DNA from 2 places in the Streptomyces sp. NPDC059861 genome. Region 2 is predicted to be linked to the other one. Evidence: riboswitches for the same ligand, from Rfam matches in the RefSeq annotation. Region 2 holds a riboswitch; the other holds the start of a gene.

The links. A riboswitch is a leader RNA that binds a small molecule or an ion and turns the genes downstream of it on or off. The one in region 2 is predicted to bind cobalamin.
Region 1: linked by a shared signal. The riboswitch ahead of ACFV6X_RS13245 (prenyltransferase/squalene oxidase repeat-containing protein) and the one ahead of ACFV6X_RS02300 (energy-coupling factor ABC transporter permease) in region 2 are both predicted to bind cobalamin.

What each region holds. Positions count from the first base shown of each region.
Region 1 covers NZ_JBHWJQ010000012.1:36,290-45,302, forward strand. Annotated here, with positions in the region: gene ACFV6X_RS13235 (energy-coupling factor transporter transmembrane component T) at 1-51, opposite strand, end outside; gene ACFV6X_RS13240 (SCO2322 family protein) at 44-679, opposite strand; gene ACFV6X_RS13245 (prenyltransferase/squalene oxidase repeat-containing protein) at 676-1,896, opposite strand; cobalamin riboswitch at 2,014-2,139, opposite strand; gene ACFV6X_RS13250 (GNAT family N-acetyltransferase) at 2,130-2,864, opposite strand; gene ACFV6X_RS13255 (MBL fold metallo-hydrolase) at 2,997-4,019, opposite strand; gene ACFV6X_RS13260 (aldehyde dehydrogenase) at 4,196-5,653, shown strand; gene ACFV6X_RS13265 (ferredoxin) at 5,657-5,890, shown strand; gene ACFV6X_RS13270 (TetR family transcriptional regulator) at 6,219-6,857, opposite strand; gene ACFV6X_RS13275 (glycosyltransferase family 4 protein) at 7,089-8,684, shown strand; gene ACFV6X_RS13280 (class I SAM-dependent methyltransferase) at 8,678-9,013, shown strand, end outside.
Region 2 covers NZ_JBHWJQ010000002.1:42,416-51,428, forward strand. Annotated here, with positions in the region: partial or broken gene snpA (snapalysin) at 1-97, opposite strand, end outside; gene ACFV6X_RS02275 (hypothetical protein) at 572-727, opposite strand; gene ACFV6X_RS02280 (zinc-dependent alcohol dehydrogenase family protein) at 913-1,971, opposite strand; gene ACFV6X_RS02285 (hypothetical protein) at 1,984-2,430, opposite strand; gene ACFV6X_RS02290 (hypothetical protein) at 2,606-2,857, opposite strand; gene ACFV6X_RS02295 (tol-pal system YbgF family protein) at 4,359-5,801, opposite strand; cobalamin riboswitch at 6,091-6,275, shown strand; gene ACFV6X_RS02300 (energy-coupling factor ABC transporter permease) at 6,309-7,016, shown strand; gene ACFV6X_RS02305 (energy-coupling factor ABC transporter substrate-binding protein) at 7,013-7,372, shown strand; gene cbiQ (cobalt ECF transporter T component CbiQ) at 7,378-8,127, shown strand; gene ACFV6X_RS02315 (energy-coupling factor ABC transporter ATP-binding protein) at 8,124-8,978, shown strand; gene ACFV6X_RS02320 (hypothetical protein) at 9,001-9,013, opposite strand, start outside.

The DNA of each region.
Region 1 (9,013 bases), on a different contig from region 2:
CCGCGCCGGCGGGATGCCCCGCCCGTCCGCCCCCGAGCCCGTGTCAGCCATGTCTGTGCCGGCGGGCCTGCCAGCCGGCTGCCGCGCCCAGTACCGCCACCGCCGCCACCCCGGCGACGATGCCAAGCGACGGGCCGCCGCCGCTCTCGTCCTCCGATGCCCGCGACGCCTTCCTCTCCGACGAGACCTGCTCCCCGCAGCCCCTCTCCGGATAGCCGCCGATCGCGCACAACAGGGCGTTGGCGTCGTAGCGCAGAGGCTTGGCGACCGCCGCCAGGGCGTCCGCCGTCGTCGCGTCCGGGGCGAGCCGGGCGCAGGCCGTGCGGGACGCGGGCGGGGTCTCGCCGGAGGGAGCGTCCGACGCCGTGCCGAAGTCGATGACCAGGGCCACCCGCTTCAGACCGTCCCGCGCGGGGGTGCCGGCGCAGATCGTCGTGAAGCCGGCCTCGCCGCGCGGCTGGGAGGCGTCCTGGGAGTCCTCGCTGACGGCGAAGCGGAAGCCCTGGACGGAGCGGTCGGCGGGGCGGGCGGTGGAGGGACCCTGGGTGGCGTACGTCCACGCCTTGCCCTCGCGCTCCCAGAACGACCAGTAGCGGTAGCCGGTGGCCTGGGCCGGGCCCGTACCGCCCGCCAGGGCGATCAGGAGGGCGGTGAGCAGGAGCGCCGCACGGCGGGTCACGGCTGCTGCTTCCGGTTCCGGCCGCTGAGCAGGAAGCCGATGCCGACACCGGCGACCAGGCAGACACCGACGTACCACCAGACACCGAAGCCGTCCTCCGACTCGGACTTGGCGTCGCTGTCCGCGGCGGCGGTCTGCTTCGCGGCCTGCGGGGCGGGCCCCGACGCGCCCAGCAGCCGCACGAGGTCCGTGCCGCCGAAGTCGCGCGGGTCGGCGCCGGCCGCGTGCGCGGCGAGGATCAGCTGGGCGTGGGCGGCGGGGCCGCTCTGCCTGGCCCACGTGGTGGCGTTCCGCTCGAGCCACTTGAGCGGCCCGGCCGCCTGTGCGGCGCCGCCCTGGGCGGCGAGGGCCACGACGGCGTCGGCGGTGTTGCCGTAGTCGGGCTGGTCCTCGGCACCGGCGAGCGCCGACATGAGGTGGCCGTCCGCGGCGAGGGCGTCGGCGAGGTAGGAGGCGCCGTTCGCGGCGGCCTGCTCGGGCGTGAGGTCGTCGCCGTCGGTGCAGGAGGGCGCGGCCCCGGTGCCGGCGGCCTCGGCGGTCAGGCCCTTGCCGAGCGCGCCCAGCACACCGGCCGCGGTGGCGTCCGCGTTGGCGGCGAGGGCACCCTTCTCGTCGGGCTGGTAGGCGAAGGCGCCGGCGCCCTTGCCGTCGTCGCACGGTATGGCGAACGCGAGCAGGGCGTCGTAGGCGGACCTGCCGCCCTTGACGACGTTCTTCGGCTTTTCGCCGGCGGCGGAGAGGGCGCCTATCACGAGGGAGGTCGAGTTGGCGTCGCTGGGGCTGCCGGCGGTGTAGCCCCAGCCGCCGTCCTTGTTCTGCGCGGACTTCAGCCACGTGACGGCCTTGCCGGTGACGGCGTCGTGCCCGCCGAGCGCGGCGAGCGCCTGCACGGCGGCGGAGGTCATGTTGGTGTCGACCGGCGTCTTGGCGTCGCAGGCCTTGGCGGTGTCGGCGCGGTACGGCGCGAACGCGCCGTCGGCGCACTGCTGTCCGGCGAGCCAGTCCACGGCCGAGGCGGCGGGCCGCACGCCGACGGCGTCCTGGGCGAGCAGGGCGAGCGACTGGCGCCACACGCCGTCGTAGGTCGGGTCGCCCGTGCCGTACAGGCCCGAGGGCAGCGACGGCGAGGGGCTCGCGGCGTGGGCGACCGGGGTCGCGGCGGCACCGATCACTGCGGTGACGGCCAGGGCCGCTGCGCTGCGGCGGACGACATTCATGATCGGCGGGTGCCTCTCCCTGCGGGGGAGCCGCGCAGCACGGGCAACCCCCGGGCGGCTCGGCTCCGTATACCTCGACGGTGCCGTACACCGGCCGGTTGCCGGTGCACTTGAGCCGGTCACGCTTCCGTGCGGGGCGGTCCGGCTCACAGCCTCGGCTGCTCACGGTTGCGGGTCAGCGCCGGATTTGCACCGGCTTTCCCCCGTACGGGTGTGATGACGACCGGGCCACTCTACCCGCCCGTAGCCGAACCCCCCGTGGGGCGCCGGTCACACCCGGCCGGGCCTAGGCCCGGGTCTGACCAGGCCGCCGCACGGCAGCGGCCGACCGGGCCGGACTCGTGGCGGAACCAGGTCGAGTCGATCTCGCGGCCGTCGCGCAAGGTGTGCCGGGGCGGCCCCTCGGCCGGGACGAAGCCCGCCCGCGTGAGGGCGCCCCGGCTGGCCGCGTTGGTCGCCTCGGTCCCCGCGTGGACGGTGTCCATGCCGAAGTGGGCGTGGCCGAGCAGCGCGCCCGCGTGGAACAGTTCCGCGCCGAGACCCAGGCCACGGGCGTGAGGGGCGAGCCAGCCGCCCGTCTGGCCGTCGGCGTGGTTCAACTGGAGGGCTCCCGCGTAACGGCCGTCGTCCCGGCGTACCGCCACCAGGACCGTGACGTCCGCCCCGGGGTCGAGTTCGAAGGTCGCGAGCAGCTCCCGTGGGAGCCTCCGGTCGCTGTCGCCCGGGCGCATGCGCACCAGCGTCTCGCGGAGCCGGATGTCGGCCACGATCTCCTCGTCCCGCAGCCCGAGCCACCGCTGGGCCCCGCCGTCCGACCCGGTCGCGATCGCGGCCACCAGGTCCAGTTGCGTCGCCGGCGTGTGGAGCAGCAGACGTTCGGTGTGCACCGTGTGCCGGCCGAGCGCGCACGGCGCCGGCACGGCGGGCGCCGGAACGGCCCTGCGGCGCCGTAGTCGCGGCCACGCCATGCGAACTCCCGTGGAGGACAAGGGATGAGAGAAGGGGTCAGGACGTACGAGCGGCGGTGGCCGCCGTCGTCCGGGGACCGGGCCGAATCTACCGGAGGTCCGGCCCGGGCTCGTCCCGGTGCCGCGAAGGCCTCAGACCGCCACGTACGTGACCGGATCGCTCCCCGGCACCGCCTCCGCCCGCCCCAGCTTCACCAGGCGGCGCAGATGGGCCTCCGCCTCCGAGACGGCGATGTTGCGGGAACCGTAGGGGATATGGGCCCAGGGGCGGTTCCAGTCCATGCGCTCGGCGAGCTGCCAGGGGGTGAGGGGCTCGGTCAGGAGCACCAGCAGACCGGTGAGACGCGCCTCGTGATGGGTGAGCAACTCGGCCACCCGGGCAGGGGCGTCGGTGAAGGCGTGCTGGTGCGCCGGGAGGACCTCGGCGGGCCCGAGGCGGGCGACGCGCTCCAGGGAGGCCAGGTAGTCGCCGAGCGGATCGGTGACGGTCGTGTCGTCCGGGTCCTCGTACAGGCCGATGTGCGGGGTGATCCCGGGCAGCACGTGGTCGCCGGAGAACAGGCGGCCGTGGCCCGGGAGCCGGGCGGGGTGCTCCTCCTCCAGGTGCAGGCAGACATGGCCCGGCGTGTGGCCCGGCGTCCAGATCGCGCGCAGCCGGCGGCCGGGGAGGTCGAGCAGCTCGCCGGGGACGATCTCGCGGTCGGGGAGGGCGGGGGAGAGGCCGGGGAGGCGGCCGCGGGCGGCGCGCAGGGGGGCGATGTGGGCCTCGGGGGCGCCGGCCGCGGTGAGTTTGTCCGCCATGTACGAGAACCAGTGCTCGGGACGGGCCTCGTGTGTGCGGCGTACCACCGCCGCGTCCGCCGCGTGCATCGCGATCCACGCCCCCGACGCCTCCCGCACCCGGCCCGACAGGCCGTGGTGGTCGGGGTGGTGGTGGGTGACGACCACGCCGTGCACCTCGGCGGCCGAGGTGCCGCACGCCGCGAGCCCCGCGGCGAGGGCGTCCCAGGACGCCGGGTCGTCCCAGCCGGTGTCGATCAGCACCGGGCCGGCGTCCGTGTCGACGACGTGCACGAGGGTGTGGCCGAGGGGATTGTCCGGGATGGGGACTTTCAGGGACCGTACGCCGCCACCGTGGTCGTGCACCTGCGTCATGGGTTCCCCCGATCGCCACCGTGCGGTCACTATAACTAGAACACGTTTCCATGGGAGCCCGAGTCACCGGTTCCGGGCCGTGGACTCCTCCGGGGCGAGCTGGTATCAGTCTTCGTAGTCCGCATACCTGATGGAGCGTCAAGGGCGCGGCGTCGGGGATCAGGGAGGCAGTCGCCATGACGGAGCTCGTGGAACACGGACAGCTGTTCATCGGCGGGGAGTTGACCGATCCCCTCGGCAAGGACGTCATCGAGGTGATCTCCCCGCACACCGAGGAGGTCATCGGACGTGTGCCGCACGCCTCGGCGGAGGACGTGGACCGGGCGCTCGCGGCCGCCCGCCGGGCCTTCGACGAGGGGCCCTGGCCACGGATGTCCCTCGACGAGCGGATCGCGGTCGTCGGGCGGATCAAGGACGGCATCGCCGCCCGGCACGAGGAGATCGCCCGCGTGATCTCGTCCGAGAACGGGTCGCCGTACTCCTGGAGCGTCCTCGCGCAGGCGCTCGGCGCGATGATGGTCTGGGACGCGGCGATCCGGGTCGCCCGTGACTTCCCCTGCGAGGAGACGCGCGACGGCGTGCTCGGGCGGCTCCTCGTGCGGCGCGAACCGGTCGGGGTCGTCGCGGCGGTGGTGCCCTGGAACGTCCCGCAGTTCGTGGCCGCCGCCAAGCTCGCCCCCGCGCTGCTGACCGGCTGCACGGTCGTCCTCAAGCCCTCACCGGAGTCGCCGCTGGACGCGTATCTGCTCGGCGAGATCGCGCGGGAGGCCGGGCTCCCGGAGGGTGTGCTGTCGATCCTGCCCGCCGACCGTGAGGTGAGCGAGTACCTCGTCGGGCACCCCGCGATCGACAAGGTGTCGTTCACGGGTTCGGTGCCGGCGGGGCGGCGCGTGATGGAGGTCGCCGCGCGCAACCTGACCCGCGTCACCCTGGAGCTGGGCGGCAAGTCGGCGGCGGTCGTGCTGCCGGACGCGGACCTGGAGAGCGCCGTGGCCGGGATCGTGCCGGCGGCCTGGATGAACAACGGGCAGGCCTGTGTGGCGCAGACCCGGATCCTGCTGCCGCGCTCGCGCTACCCGGAGTTCGCGGAGGCGTTCGCGACGGCCGCGAGCGCGCTCGTCGTCGGCGACCCGCTGGACCCGGCGACGCAGGTGGGGCCGCTGGTCGCCCGGCGGCAGCAGCGGCGCAACCTCGACTACATCCGCATCGGCCAGGAGGAGGGCGCCAAGATCCTCACGGGCGGCGGGCGCCCGGCGGGCCTGGAGCGCGGCTGGTACGTCGAACCGACCCTCTTCGGGGACGTCGACAACTCCATGCGGATCGCCCGCGAGGAGATCTTCGGCCCGGTGATCTGCCTCCTGCCGTACGGCGACGAGGCCGAGGCCGTGAAGATCGCGAACGACTCCGAGTACGGGCTGAGCGGCAGCGTGTGGACCGCTGACGTGGGCCACGGCCTCGAGATCGCCCGCCAGGTCCGTACCGGCACGTACTCGGTGAACACCTTCAGCCTCGACATGCTCGGCCCGTTCGGCGGCTACAAGAACTCCGGCCTGGGGCGGGAGTTCGGCCCGGAGGGCTACGGCGAGTACCTCGAACACAAGATGATCCACCTGCCGTCCGGCTGGGAGGGCTGAGCCGTGGGCGATCGCTGGCAGGTTCAGGTCGACCGCTCCCTGTGCATCGGCTCGGCCCAGTGCGTCCACCACGCCCCGCACGCGTTCCGCCTCGACACGGGCCGCCAGTCCCGCCCCCTCGAAGCGGAGGCGGACGCGGGCGAGGGCATCCTGGCGGCCGCCGAGAGCTGTCCCGTCGAGGCGATCACCCTGACGCTGCTGGGGAGCGGGGAGGCGGTGTTCCCGCCCGAGGAGTAAAGGGAGATTTGAGTAAAAAAATCCCCTCTGGGGGTTCTATTCCACGAAGGGCGTCTTACTCTGATATCAGGCCTACGGGACGAGTGAGGGAGTTCGACCGGAGTAGCCGACTCCTGCGAGAGGCGAGAGCTTCCGCCGGTGCCGACGTCGACGGTCGGGCTGAGAGGCCGGAAGGACGTCACGGCCGAGCGGACCGGGCGAACCGGAAGGCGACCCCCAGCCACCTGATCCGGGCAATACCGGCGAAGGGAACCCGTCTCGTAGGTCCTTTCGCTGTGCACGTGTCCACGCGTCCATGCTCCACGCCTCCCCGTGCACGCACCCGCGGCTACGCGTCCTCCGGCGTCGTCAGGTCGATCAGGCGGCACACCGTCTCGATGTCGATCTTGACCTGGGCGATGGAGGCGCGGCCCGAGAGCCAGGTGATGAGCGCCGAGTGCCAGGTGTGCTCGATGACGCGGACGGCCGAGAGCTGGGCGGGACCGGGATCTTCCAGGCCCATGGCGTCCAGGATGATCGCCGTGGTCTGCCGGGAGACCTGGTCCACCTCGGGGCTCACGCTGCGGTCCGCGAAGGTCAGGGCGCGGACCATCGCGTCGGCCAGATGCGGCTCGCGCTGGAGCGCCCGGAAGGCCCGCATCAGGGTCTCCGCGACCCGCTCCGCCGCCGTCTCGCCCGTCGGGGGCTTCTTGCGCAGCGTGCCGTGCATGTGCTCCAACTGGTCCTGCATGGTGGCGACCAGGAGATGGATCTTGGACGGGAAGTAGCGGTAGAGGGTGCCGAGGGCGACCTGCGAGGACTCCGCGACCTCACGCATCTGCACCGCGTCGAAACCGCCCCGGCTGGCCAGTTGGGCACAGGCCCGCAGGATGCGGCGCCGGCGCGCCTCCTGCCGCTCGGTGAGGGGCGGCGCGGCGGGGGCGGCGGGCCGCGCGCGACTGGCTTCCACCTTGGCTTCCGCTGGCATGAGGTCCCGTTTCGTGACAGTGCGTGAGGGCGTGCGATCGGACAGCATGGCAGGCGCGGACCGCCGCCGCGTGCCCCGGCGAGCCGTGGCGTGAATCACCTGATCCACTGCTCACAGCGGCGCTACCTGCCGGTAGATTCAGAGCCTCTTGAACGATCAAGTCTGTAACTTGTTCTAGATTAGCGTCCCGGCGTAATCTCGCGGGACAGTGCAGGGAGAAGGGGGCCCAGAGTGACCGCTGAGGCCAGTCAGGCGGGCTCTTTGGAGGCCCTCGCCGCCGACGGCTTGCGACCGCTCCGCATCGCGCTCCTCACGTACAAGGGAAACCCGTTCTGCGGTGGCCAGGGCGTCTACGTCCGGCACCTCTCCCGCGAACTCGCGCGCCTCGGCCACCACGTCGAGGTCATCGGCGCCCAGCCCTATCCCGTCCTCGACGAGGGCTACGACGGCCTGAGCCTGACCGAGTTGCCCAGCCTCGACCTCTACCGCCAGCCCGACCCCTTCCGCACGCCGGGGCGTGACGAGTACCGGGACTGGATCGACGCCCTCGAAGTCGCGACAATGTGGACCGGCGGCTTCCCCGAGCCCGTCACGTTCTCCCTGCGGGCCCGCCGTCATCTGCGCGCACGCCGCGGCGACTTCGACGTCGTGCACGACAACCAGACGCTGGGGTACGGGCTGCTGGGCGATGTCGGCGCGCCCCTGGTGACGACGATCCATCACCCCATCACCGTCGACCGGCAGTTGGAGCTGGACGCGGCGGAGGGCTGGAAGCGGCGGTTCTCCGTGAAGCGGTGGTACGGCTTCACCCGCATGCAGAAGCGGGTGGCGCGGCGGCTGCCGTCCGTCCTCACCGTCTCCGGCACCTCGCGCCAGGAGATCGTCGACCACCTCGGCGTCCGCGCGGACCGTGTCCACGTCGTGCACATCGGCGCCGACACCGACCTGTTCTCGCCCGATCCCTCGGTGCCGCGGGTACCGGGACGCATCGTCACGACGTCCAGTGCGGACGTGCCGCTGAAGGGGCTGGTCTTCCTCGTCGAGGCGCTGGCCAAGGTGCGCACCGAGCATCCCGAGGCCCATCTCGTCGTCGTCGGGAAGCGGCCCACCGAAGGTCCGGTGGCGCAGGCCGTGCAGCGCTACGGGCTCGAAGACGCCGTCGAGTTCGTCAAGGGGATCTCCGACGCCGAACTCGTCGACCTGGTGCGCTCGGCGCAGGTCGCGTGCGTGCCGTCGCTGTACGAGGGCTTCTCGCTGCCGGCTGCCGAGGCGATGGCCACCGGCACGCCGCTGCTCGCGACGACCGGCGGGGCGATCCCCGAGGTGGCCGGGCGGGACGGGGAGACGTGCCTCGCGGTGCCGCCGGGCGACGCGGGCGCGCTGGCCGCCGGACTGAGCCGGCTCCTCGCCGACACGGAACTGCGCGCACGCCTCGGCGCGGCCGGACGTGAGCGGGTCCTGCGCCACTTCACCTGGGCACGCGCCGCGGAGGGCACGGTGGCCCGCTACCGGGAGGCGATCGCCCGCGCCGGGGAGCGCCGGCGGCCCGGTGCGGCTGCGGTGACCGATCCCTCGGGCGGTCCGGAGCGACGCGGCACCCTGGTGGCGAGCGGCCCCGCCGTTCCCGGGACTTCGAGTCCCCACTCCTCCGGCGCCGAGGAGACGGACGCGGCCACCGGCGTCGCGGGCGGCGGCGGGCATCCCACGGGCCACGTCCCGGGCGGTGTTTCCGCGAACTCCCCTTCCGCGAGCTCCCCTTCCGAGCCCCCCGAGGCCACCCCCACCAGTACCACCGGCGTCTACCGCGAAAGCAGGACCACGTGCTGACCGTCGACTTCTCCCGGTTCCCGCTCGCCCCGGGTGACCGCGTCCTGGACCTCGGATGCGGCGCCGGCCGGCACGCGTTCGAGTGCTACCGGCGCGGCGCGCAGGTCGTCGCGCTGGACCAGAACGGCGAGGAGATCCGCGAGGTCGCCAAGTGGTTCGCCGCGATGAAGGAGGCGGGTGAGGCGCCCGAGGGCGCCACGGCGACCGCCATGGAGGGCGACGCCCTCGCCCTGCCCTTCCCCGACGAGTCCTTCGACGTCGTCATCATCTCCGAGGTGATGGAGCACATCCCGGACGACAAGGGCGTACTCGCCGAGATGGTACGGGTC
Region 2 (9,013 bases):
GGGCGCTCGCCGGCACCGCCGCACCCAGCGCGCTGGAGGCCAGACCCAGGCCGAGAGCGACGGCGAGGAATCTCGGGGACGTTCGGGACGACTTCATGTGGGGGGCTCCAACTCACTCGGTGACGCCGAGCGCCACAGCGCGCGGTCGACTCGGCGTGAACACCGGTTCCGAACTGCAGCGACGTCCTGTGGGGCGACATTCTTGGAACGGCTCGGCAGGGCGCGCAATGGGTCCCGCCACTACGTCGCTTCGTAGGTGCCGGGGCCTCGCCAGGGCCGTGCTCGGGCCTCCGGCCCGCACACGGCAGCAGGAGGGAGAACTTTCGTGCCGTCAGAAGCCTTACAGCGCCGGGCAGTGGGCGTGCGGGTCGGCCGGTCGGAATTCAAGGATGCGCGACGCATTCCGCATTCGGGCCAAGACGGACAAACACTCAGATGTCCGCCACGTCGCATCTACTAAGCGCACCCATTGATTGGCGGAGCACTGTGACTGACGTCACGAAATAATGGGCTTCCGCTTCTTTTGCGCCCCACCGGCCCCAAGTCGCTCTCACCGCTGAGCCGCCATCGCTCAGTCCTGATCAGGGTGGAAGCGGGGCCCGCCATGCGGCACGGAGAGCGGCACGAAAGGGTCGGTCGGTTGCTCGCCGGCCTGCGGCAGCGTGCCGGTGAGCTCCGCGCCGTGCTCTGCGTGCTGGGCGCATATGGCGTCGGGGTCGTCGCACATCAGGTAGAACTCGTGCTTCGGCGTGCCGGCGCCGGTGGGGTTCGCGGCGACTCGGCGGGCGGCAGCCTGAAGATCAGCCAGCCGAGGTCCGCGGATGCCCCGGTGCTCGCACGGCCACCGTCAATGTCGAGCACACCGCGCACGCGCCCGGCAGACGCACACAGCCAAGCCGAGGATGCCTCGTCCTAGCTGTCCTCGAAGACGAGGAGTGGCTTGGCTCCGCGTCCGGGGGTTTCGGCGAGTGTGATGGCTTCGGCGAAGCGGTCGAGGGGGAACGGTCGGCCTTCGGGGATCGTCAGGACTCCGTCTGTGACGAGGGTGCGTACCTCGGACAGGGCGTCCAGTACGTCCGTGGGTGAGGCGGTGCCGAACCAGCGGTTCAGCCAGAAGCCGCGGACCGCTTTGGTCTCGTAGATCAGCGAGCGGGCGGGCAGGGGGATCGTCAGCGCTGCCGGGTCGGTCTGCCGGTGGGTCGAGAGCGCGCCGTAGACCACGAGGTCTCCTCCCGGAGCCAATGCCTGGGACACCTGGGCGCCCACAGGGCCCGCGACACAGTCGATGGCCCTGTGCACGCCGGCCGGTCCCGCGATCTCGGCCACGCGCTGCGCCAGGTCCTCGTCCTCCGTGCAGATGACCTCGTCACCGCCCAGCGCCTTGATCTCCTCGACGGCATCGCGTCGCCGCACGACGTTGATCGTCGGGATGTTCAGATGCCTGGCCAGCTGGATGACGAGCCGGCCGACGGTGGAGCCCGCGGCCGTCTGGAGCAGCCATTCCCCGGCCCTCACGTCGAGTTCGCGTGTCACCAGGAGCAGCGTGGTCAGCGGATTGACGGCGAGTTGGCAGGCGTCGGAATCGCTCAGGCGGTCGGGGACCGGCAGGAGCCTTTGCGTGTCGGCGACAAGGTATTGCTGCCAGGTGCCGGCGACATGCGGGCCGGGTACCGCCGGGATCGCCACATTCAGCACGCGCTCGCCGATCCGCAGCCCCCTGGTGTTCGGCCCCAGGGCCTCGATGTGGCCCACGCATTCCATGTGCCCCCCGACAGTGGGGAGTTCGGGGGAGAAACCGTAGCGGCCGCGCAGTACGTGCAGGTCGCTGGCGTGCACCGGAGTCGCCCTCACCCGGATCAGCGCCTGGCCGGACCCGGGCAGGGGGACGGGCCGGGTCTCCAGCCGTAGGACCTCGCTCGGTTCGCCGATCTCGTGGGCCACCAGCGCGCTCATGGATTCTGGCGTCGACATGATATTTCTCCTTCAGCCGCGTTCGGCATCGGCGGACGGGGCGAGGAAATACCGCGCGTACCGCGTCCCCGCGAAATGCTCGCCCATAATTCGGGAGGAGAGCAGGACCGACGGCAGTGGACGGTGGTTCATCACGAGATGTTGCGTCTGTCCGGCTGAGTTCCTGTAGACGACGGCGATGTCCGCGATCGGCTCACCGCGCACCTTCGACGCATAGTCCTCGACGAAGCCGTTCTCTCCGTACTCACCGAGGAAGAAGAAGTCCTGGTACTCGCACGGAGTGCCCGCGTGACCCAGCACCGTGCGGACGTCCTCGGTTCCGCGCGCGATCCCGTTCAGGACCGAGCCTTCCGTCGTCACGTCGTCGGCGAGGTTGTCCAGCCAGAGGGGGTGGTAGTCCGTACGCTGCCGCGCCGGGTCGCCGCTGCCCAGATATGCCGGCGTCGTCCTGTCGGTCAATTTCCAGCCGTTTCAGTGGGCGACCAGGGACGGGGAGCGTCGCGAAGGCCCCGGTCCGGTTTCGGTCCGGGGCCTTCGCACCCACTTCGAGACGAACGCAAGCGGCCACTCATGGGCGGGCGCCTGGATGAGGGTCCGAGCGCCGGCTGCCCATTCGGTTGGCTATGTGAGTCGACTAATGGTCGCCGTCACATTCGGAACCGATGTCAGTGACCTGTGCACCTGGGCTGCCCTCACCGTTGATGAGGTTTGCGCCGAGGCCGTTGAGGATGCCCACCTGGCCCAGGATGTCGATGTTCAAGTCGTGGGATCTGCATCCGCCGCCATGTGGGCCTTGCGCGACTGCGGCGGTGGCGGGGCAGATACCCATGAAACTGACACTGCTTATGATGACGGTCGCAACAGCGGCCTTGTGAAACCTGCGCATATCTCCTCCTTGGGCCGGATAGGGAGCGCTGCCGAAAGATCCACTCAGCGCTCATTTCGGAGGCTAGATCGACTTCTCCCGCGGCGCTCATCGGGAAGTCCATCCAGGGGTTCTGAGGCTCCATCGGCCACGAATGGCTGCGGGCTGTCCGGCCGGTACCCCCGCGGCAGCCGGTTCGGCATCGTGCCTGCGCAGTGAGCGGTCCCACCCCCGCCGTCGGCCTCAGGGCCGCCCCGACGTGATGACTGATCCTCCGTCACCCGTGTGCGCGCTCCACGTCTGCCGTGGGGCATCGTGGCTCCCGCATCCGCTGCTGGGCGTGGCCGTGCCGATCACGGACTTCTTCGTGGCGGTGGCGGGCGGTCCCTGGGCCGGTTCCAGCGGATCGACCGGCGGTGGCTGCCCGCGGCCGACGCCCTCCCCCATCCGCCGTACCGCGGCGGCACTCGGCCGGTGCACGGCCGGTGCACGGCCGGTGTACGACCGCACCGGGCGGGCGGTCCCGAGCCGCCTGCGCTCCCGGGGTTCGAAGCCACCACCACGGGGTCTCCCGCAGCTGACCGCTCCGGCAGCGAGCGCCCTGCGGCGAGCGCGGCCGAGACGGTGTTGGTCTGGCCCCCGCGCGGCCCGCCGTCCGGAACTGGCGGGCCAGCCTGTGAAGGCGCCGCGCGGGGTACACGGAACCTACGCCTCCGCTTACCGAAACGGAAGACCCTTGTTTTCCGCCGCGTTCGACGATCTTGCTGCGGGGCAGGGCGAGCGATGCCGCCGCACGCGGCTCCTTGCCGGAGTTCCGCGCCGGATCGGGGCGGCTGCCCTGCGGGTGAGGTCCGGGACGGTCGGTGCGCGCATCGGGCCGGAGGCGAGGCGAACGGGGCGCTTCTCACCACCCAAGCTGTCGCGGCCGGGGACTGACGTCGCGGGCCGCGAGGCGACGGCCTAGTACGTCGGCCTCAAGTGCCGGGAAATCAGCGATAGTCAGGCATTACCAGGGGGTAATCGGGGCGCCCTGCGGCGATCCTGTGCCGGTGTGGCCGAAGTCGCCTGGCGGCAACGGCCGTTGAGTACACTCCGCCACCATTGCTGGACGTCGGGTGAGGAGCGAGGTGTGGGCCGGACGCCCGGGTGGTCGCACCGCCGAGTGGGGGCGTCGGCCGGGGGCCGGCCGGTCGTCATCATCTCGGAGAGCCAGGTGCCGGCCTCGGCACCGGGCCCCGGGGTGCGGTCGTGCGCGGAGTGCGGCAAGCGGTGGGAGTCCCACCTGGGCAAGCTGACGGACACGGGCGAACTCGCCGGGCTCCGGGCCCGCGGGGACTGCAAGGTGTACGCCGGCTGTGACACCACCCTCGGTCTCACCCGCCCGCGTTGCGGCGAGAGCCGCCGCATGGACCACGTGGGGCAGCCGAGCTCGGCCGGGGCGTGCCCCAGGCGGCCGACCACGGCTGCCCCCGCTGCGGCGCGGGCATGGACCACTGTCAGGGCCCGTCCCCCGCGCCGCCGGTCACCGGTTGGTCAGTGGCCTGAACGCGTTGCGCACGTCGGACCGGGAGTCGGTGACGTACCGGTCCCTCGGCGGGGTGTCGTCGTCGCCGTAGGAGAAGTACGAGAGGACCGCCGGGCAGCTCGATCCGCTGATCTGGACCGTGCGCCGGGAGACGAGCTTGCCGGTGCGCACCTCGTAGACCCGCACCGGGATCGCGATCTTGTGAAAGGTCACGTAGGTGATGGCGCCGGAGTTCCGGCCCTGGTACGGGCACGTCTGGACGGAGGTCCCGAACTCCGGCTCGCCCACGCAGACGACCGCCGCCGCGCGGGCGGCGTCGGTGGCCTTCCAGTTGCCGGGGAGCTGGTTCGTGTACTCCGTGTTGCCGAAGTACAGCGCGCGGTTGGTGCCCTTGCCCATGGGCTTGGCGGCGCTGTACCTGGCCGGCTTGGAGCAGTACTCGGGCTGTTCGTCCTCCGTGCCGGACAGCAGGGAGCGGACGTTGTCCAGCTCGATGGCCTGCGTGGCCTTGGTGACGCCGGTGCGGGCCCGGCTCCCGAGGCTGTCGTCGGGATACTCGTCGAGCAGCTGCCGGTACTGCGCCTTGGCGGCCTGCCAGTCGCTGCCCTGCATCAAGCTGTCACCGCATGCGACGAGCGCGGCGGGCGCGACGCGGTTGGCGGTGCCCGCGGAGCGGTCGAGCTGGTCGCGGGTCGGCTCGCGGTCGCGCAGCCATTCGGTGACGCCGACGGTGCCGCAGGGGTTGTCCGTGGGCAGACCGTCGAGGAAGCCGTCCAGGACCGCGCGGACGGTCCGCTCGTTGCCGGGTTCGCGGAGCACCGAGGTGAGGATGCCGAAGCCCTGCTCCAGCGCGTCGGTGTCGTTGCCGAGGCCTCTGTCCAGCAGCACCTCGGCCGTCCCCAGGTTCCGGCAGTCCTCGACCACCTCGTCGCCCCGGGCGCTGACCGTGGCGCCGGCCACGCGGTGCCCGGCCCACACCTCGTCCTGGGCGCGGAACACCCCGGCGCAGTCGCCCTTGTCGCGGGCCTCGGTGACGTCCTGCCCGATGCGCACGGCGTCGTACCGCAGGAGTCCCACCGCCAGCAGCACCGGCACGGTGACGCAGAGCGCGATCAGGCGCTGCCCGCGGGACACGACGCGCGGGGTGCCGCGGCTCGCCAGGAACCATCCGTGGGCGACGACCGCGACCCACCACACCAGCGCGGCGATCTCGTACCCCCACGCGGCGGTGGAGGCGAGCACGGAGACGAGAACGACCGTGCCCAGCAGCGCCAGTGCGGCGAGAGCGCGCCGCCCGAGGAGCCAGTAGCCGACGCCGAGCAGGGAGGCGTTGCCGAGGGCGGCGGCCAGGGGGTCGTGGTGCTGTGGGCGGGGCGGCCCGGGCGGCCTGGGCGGCTCGGGCGGCGGTGCGAAGGGCATGGTGTAGGTCGGTTCGTCCATCGTGCTCTCCCCCTGGTGTGAATGGTTCTGAAAGCAGCCTTCGGTGCCGAAGTCACCGGACCCCGGCTTCGGCGTGCCCCCCGGCCGGCTACGGCCTCTCAACTCACTTATGTCTCTTTGCCGTTGCTGTCCAGCGATTCGGCACGCCCTTTCTACGGTGCCCCCGCCGGGAGGGGTCCCGAACCCACCGGCGACCAGGGACGCCGGCGTCTCGCGCCACCTCGGTGCGCCGCGTGACCAGCGCCTTCGCGCCCCCGATGCGCCGCTTGTCACCACCCCCGCGGGCGCACTACTGTCACCACGCCTTGGTGAACGGGAAATCCGGTGCGATACCGGTGCGGCCCTCGCCACTGTGATCGGGAAGTCCGGCTCCGGCCCTCATGGGCAGCCACTGGGTCCTAGTGACCCGGGAAGGCGGAGCACGGGCGGTGTCACCCGTCAGCCAGGAGACCGGCCGAGGCACGTTGTACACCATCCACGAGGTGCTGGAGAGGGTCTGCTGAAGCCATGCACATAGCCGAGGGTTTTCTGCCTCCGGCGCACGCGATCGCCTGGGGTGCCGCGTCCGCGCCGTTCGTCGTCCACGGAGTCCGCTCCCTCACCCGTGAGGTCAGGGAACATCCCGAGAGCACCCTGCTCCTCGGCGCCTCGGGCGCCTTCACCTTCGTCCTGTCGGCGCTGAAACTGCCGTCCGTGACCGGAAGCTGCTCGCATCCCACCGGCACGGGACTGGGCGCCATCCTGTTCCGGCCGCCGGTCATGGCGGTGCTGGGCACCATCACCCTGCTGTTCCAGGCGCTGTTGCTGGCGCACGGCGGGCTGACCACGCTCGGCGCCAACGTCTTCTCGATGGCGATCGTCGGCCCCTGGGCCGGGTACGGCATCTACCGGCTGCTGCGGCGGTACGACGTGCCGCTGATGGTCGCCGTGTTCTTCGGCGCGTTCGTCGCCGACCTGTCCACGTACTGCGTCACCAGCGTCCAGCTGGCGCTCGCCTTCCCCGACCCGAGCAGCGGATTTCTGGGCGCGCTGGGCAAGTTCGGCTCCATCTTCGCGGTCACGCAGATCCCGCTCGCGGTGAGCGAGGGGCTGCTCACGGTGCTGGTGATGCGGCTGCTCGTCCAGTCCAGCAAGGGTGAACTGACCCGGCTGGGCGTGCTGCTCACCAAGAAGACCGGCAGCGAGAACAGCGGTACCGAGGCGGTGGCCCGATGAAGCGCAACACGAGGATCAACCTCCTGCTGCTGCTCGCCGTAGCCGCCCTCGCGGTGCTGCCCCTGGTGTTCGGGCTCGGCGACCACAAGGAGGAGCCGTTCACCGGCGCCGACTCCGAGGCGGAGACGGCGATCACCGAGCTGGACCCGGACTACGAGCCCTGGTTCTCGCCGCTGTACGAGCCGCCGTCCGGTGAGATCGAGTCCGGGCTGTTCGCCCTTCAGGCGGCGGTCGGCGCGGGCGCGCTCGCGTACTACTTCGGGGTCCGGCGGGGGCGTCGTCAGGGTGAGGCCCGGGCCAGGGAGCAGCGGGGCGGGGTGCGGGTGCCCGAGCCCGACGGAGCCGAAGGGGCCTGAGCCTCGTGCTGCCGATCGACGCGGCGGCGCACAGCAGTCGCTGGCGCCGCCGCCATCCCGTGGACAAGGCCGTGCTGGGGCTGGGACTCACGGTGCTCGCGATCTCGTTGCCGCCCTGGCCGGGGGCCGCGCTGGTGCTGGTGACGGCGCTGGCCGTGCTGCTCGGGCCGGCGGGCGTGCCCGGGCGGCGGCTCTGGCTCGCGTACCGCGTGCCGCTGGGCTTCTGTGTCACCGGCGCGCTGCCGTTGCTGGTGCGGGTCGGCGGCCCGGACGGGTTCGTCGGTGTCGCCGAGGGCGGCGCGGTGCGTGCCGGGGAGCTGCTGCTGCGCACCTCGGCGGCCTCCCTCGGCGTGCTGCTGTTCGCGTTCACCACCCCGATGTCCGACCTGCTGCCCCGCCTGGTCCGGGCCGGCGTCCCCGCGCCCGTCGTCGACGTGGCCCTGGTGACGTACCGCATGAGCTTCCTGCTCCTCGACTCCGTACGCCGGATCCGCGACGCGCAGGCGGCCCGGCTCGGGCACACCACGCGCGCCGCCCGGTGGCGGTCGCTGGCCGGGCTGGGCGCCACCGCCTTCGTGCGCGCCTTCGACCGGGCGACGCGCCTTCAGACCGGGCTCGCCGGGCGCGGCTACGACGGCACCCTGCGCGTCCTGGTGCCCGAGGCCCGCGTCTCCGTGCCGTTCACGGCCGTGAGCGTCGCGCTGCTCGCGGCGCTGGCCGCCCTCACCTTCGTACTCGAAAGGCCGCTGTCATGAGCGAGGCCGCCCCCCTGGTCGCCCTGCGGGGCGCGTCGTTCGCCTACGAGGACGGCCCGGCCGTGCTCAGCGGCCTCGACTTCGAGGTGCGCGAGGGGCGCGCGCTCACGCTGCTCGGCCGCAACGGCAGCGGCAAGACCACGCTGATGCGGCTTCTCAGCGGGGGACTCAGGCCGCGAGGCGGGGAGTTGACGGTGGACGGCACCAAGGTGTCGTACGACCGGAAGGGGCTGACCCGGTTGCGGACCACCGTCCAGCTGGTGGTGCAGGATCCGGACGACCAGCTCTTCGCCGCCTCGGTGGCGCAGGACGTCTCCTTCGGGCCGCTCAACCTGGGGCTGCCGGACTCCGAAGTGCGGGCGCGGGTGGCTCAGGCGCTGGCGGCGCTGGACATCACCGCGCTGGCGGACCGGCCCACGCATCTGCTGTCGTACGGGCAGCGCAAGCGGACCGCGATCGCCGGTGCCGTCGCCATGCGGCCGCGGGTGCTGATCCTCGACGAGCCGACGGCCGGGCTCGATCCCGACGGCCAGGAACGGCTGCTCGCCACCCTCGACGGGCTGCGTACGAGCGGCACGACGGTGGTGATGGCCACCCACGACGTCGACCTGGCCCTGCGCTGGGCCGACGACGCGGCCCTGCTCACCCCGTCCGGCGTCCGCACCGGCCCCGCGCCCGAGAACCTGGCGCGCACGGAACTCCTGCGGGCGGCGGGCCTGCGCCTGCCGTGGGGCGTCGCGGCGGCGGAACTGCTGCGCGGCCAGGGCCTGCTGGACGGCACGGCGACCGGTCCGCGCACGGCGGAGGAGCTGGCGGCGTTGGCGGCGGCGCAGGCGGGGCCGCGCGGCTGAGAGCCGCCGCGTGCCGGAACCTTCAGTCCTGCTGG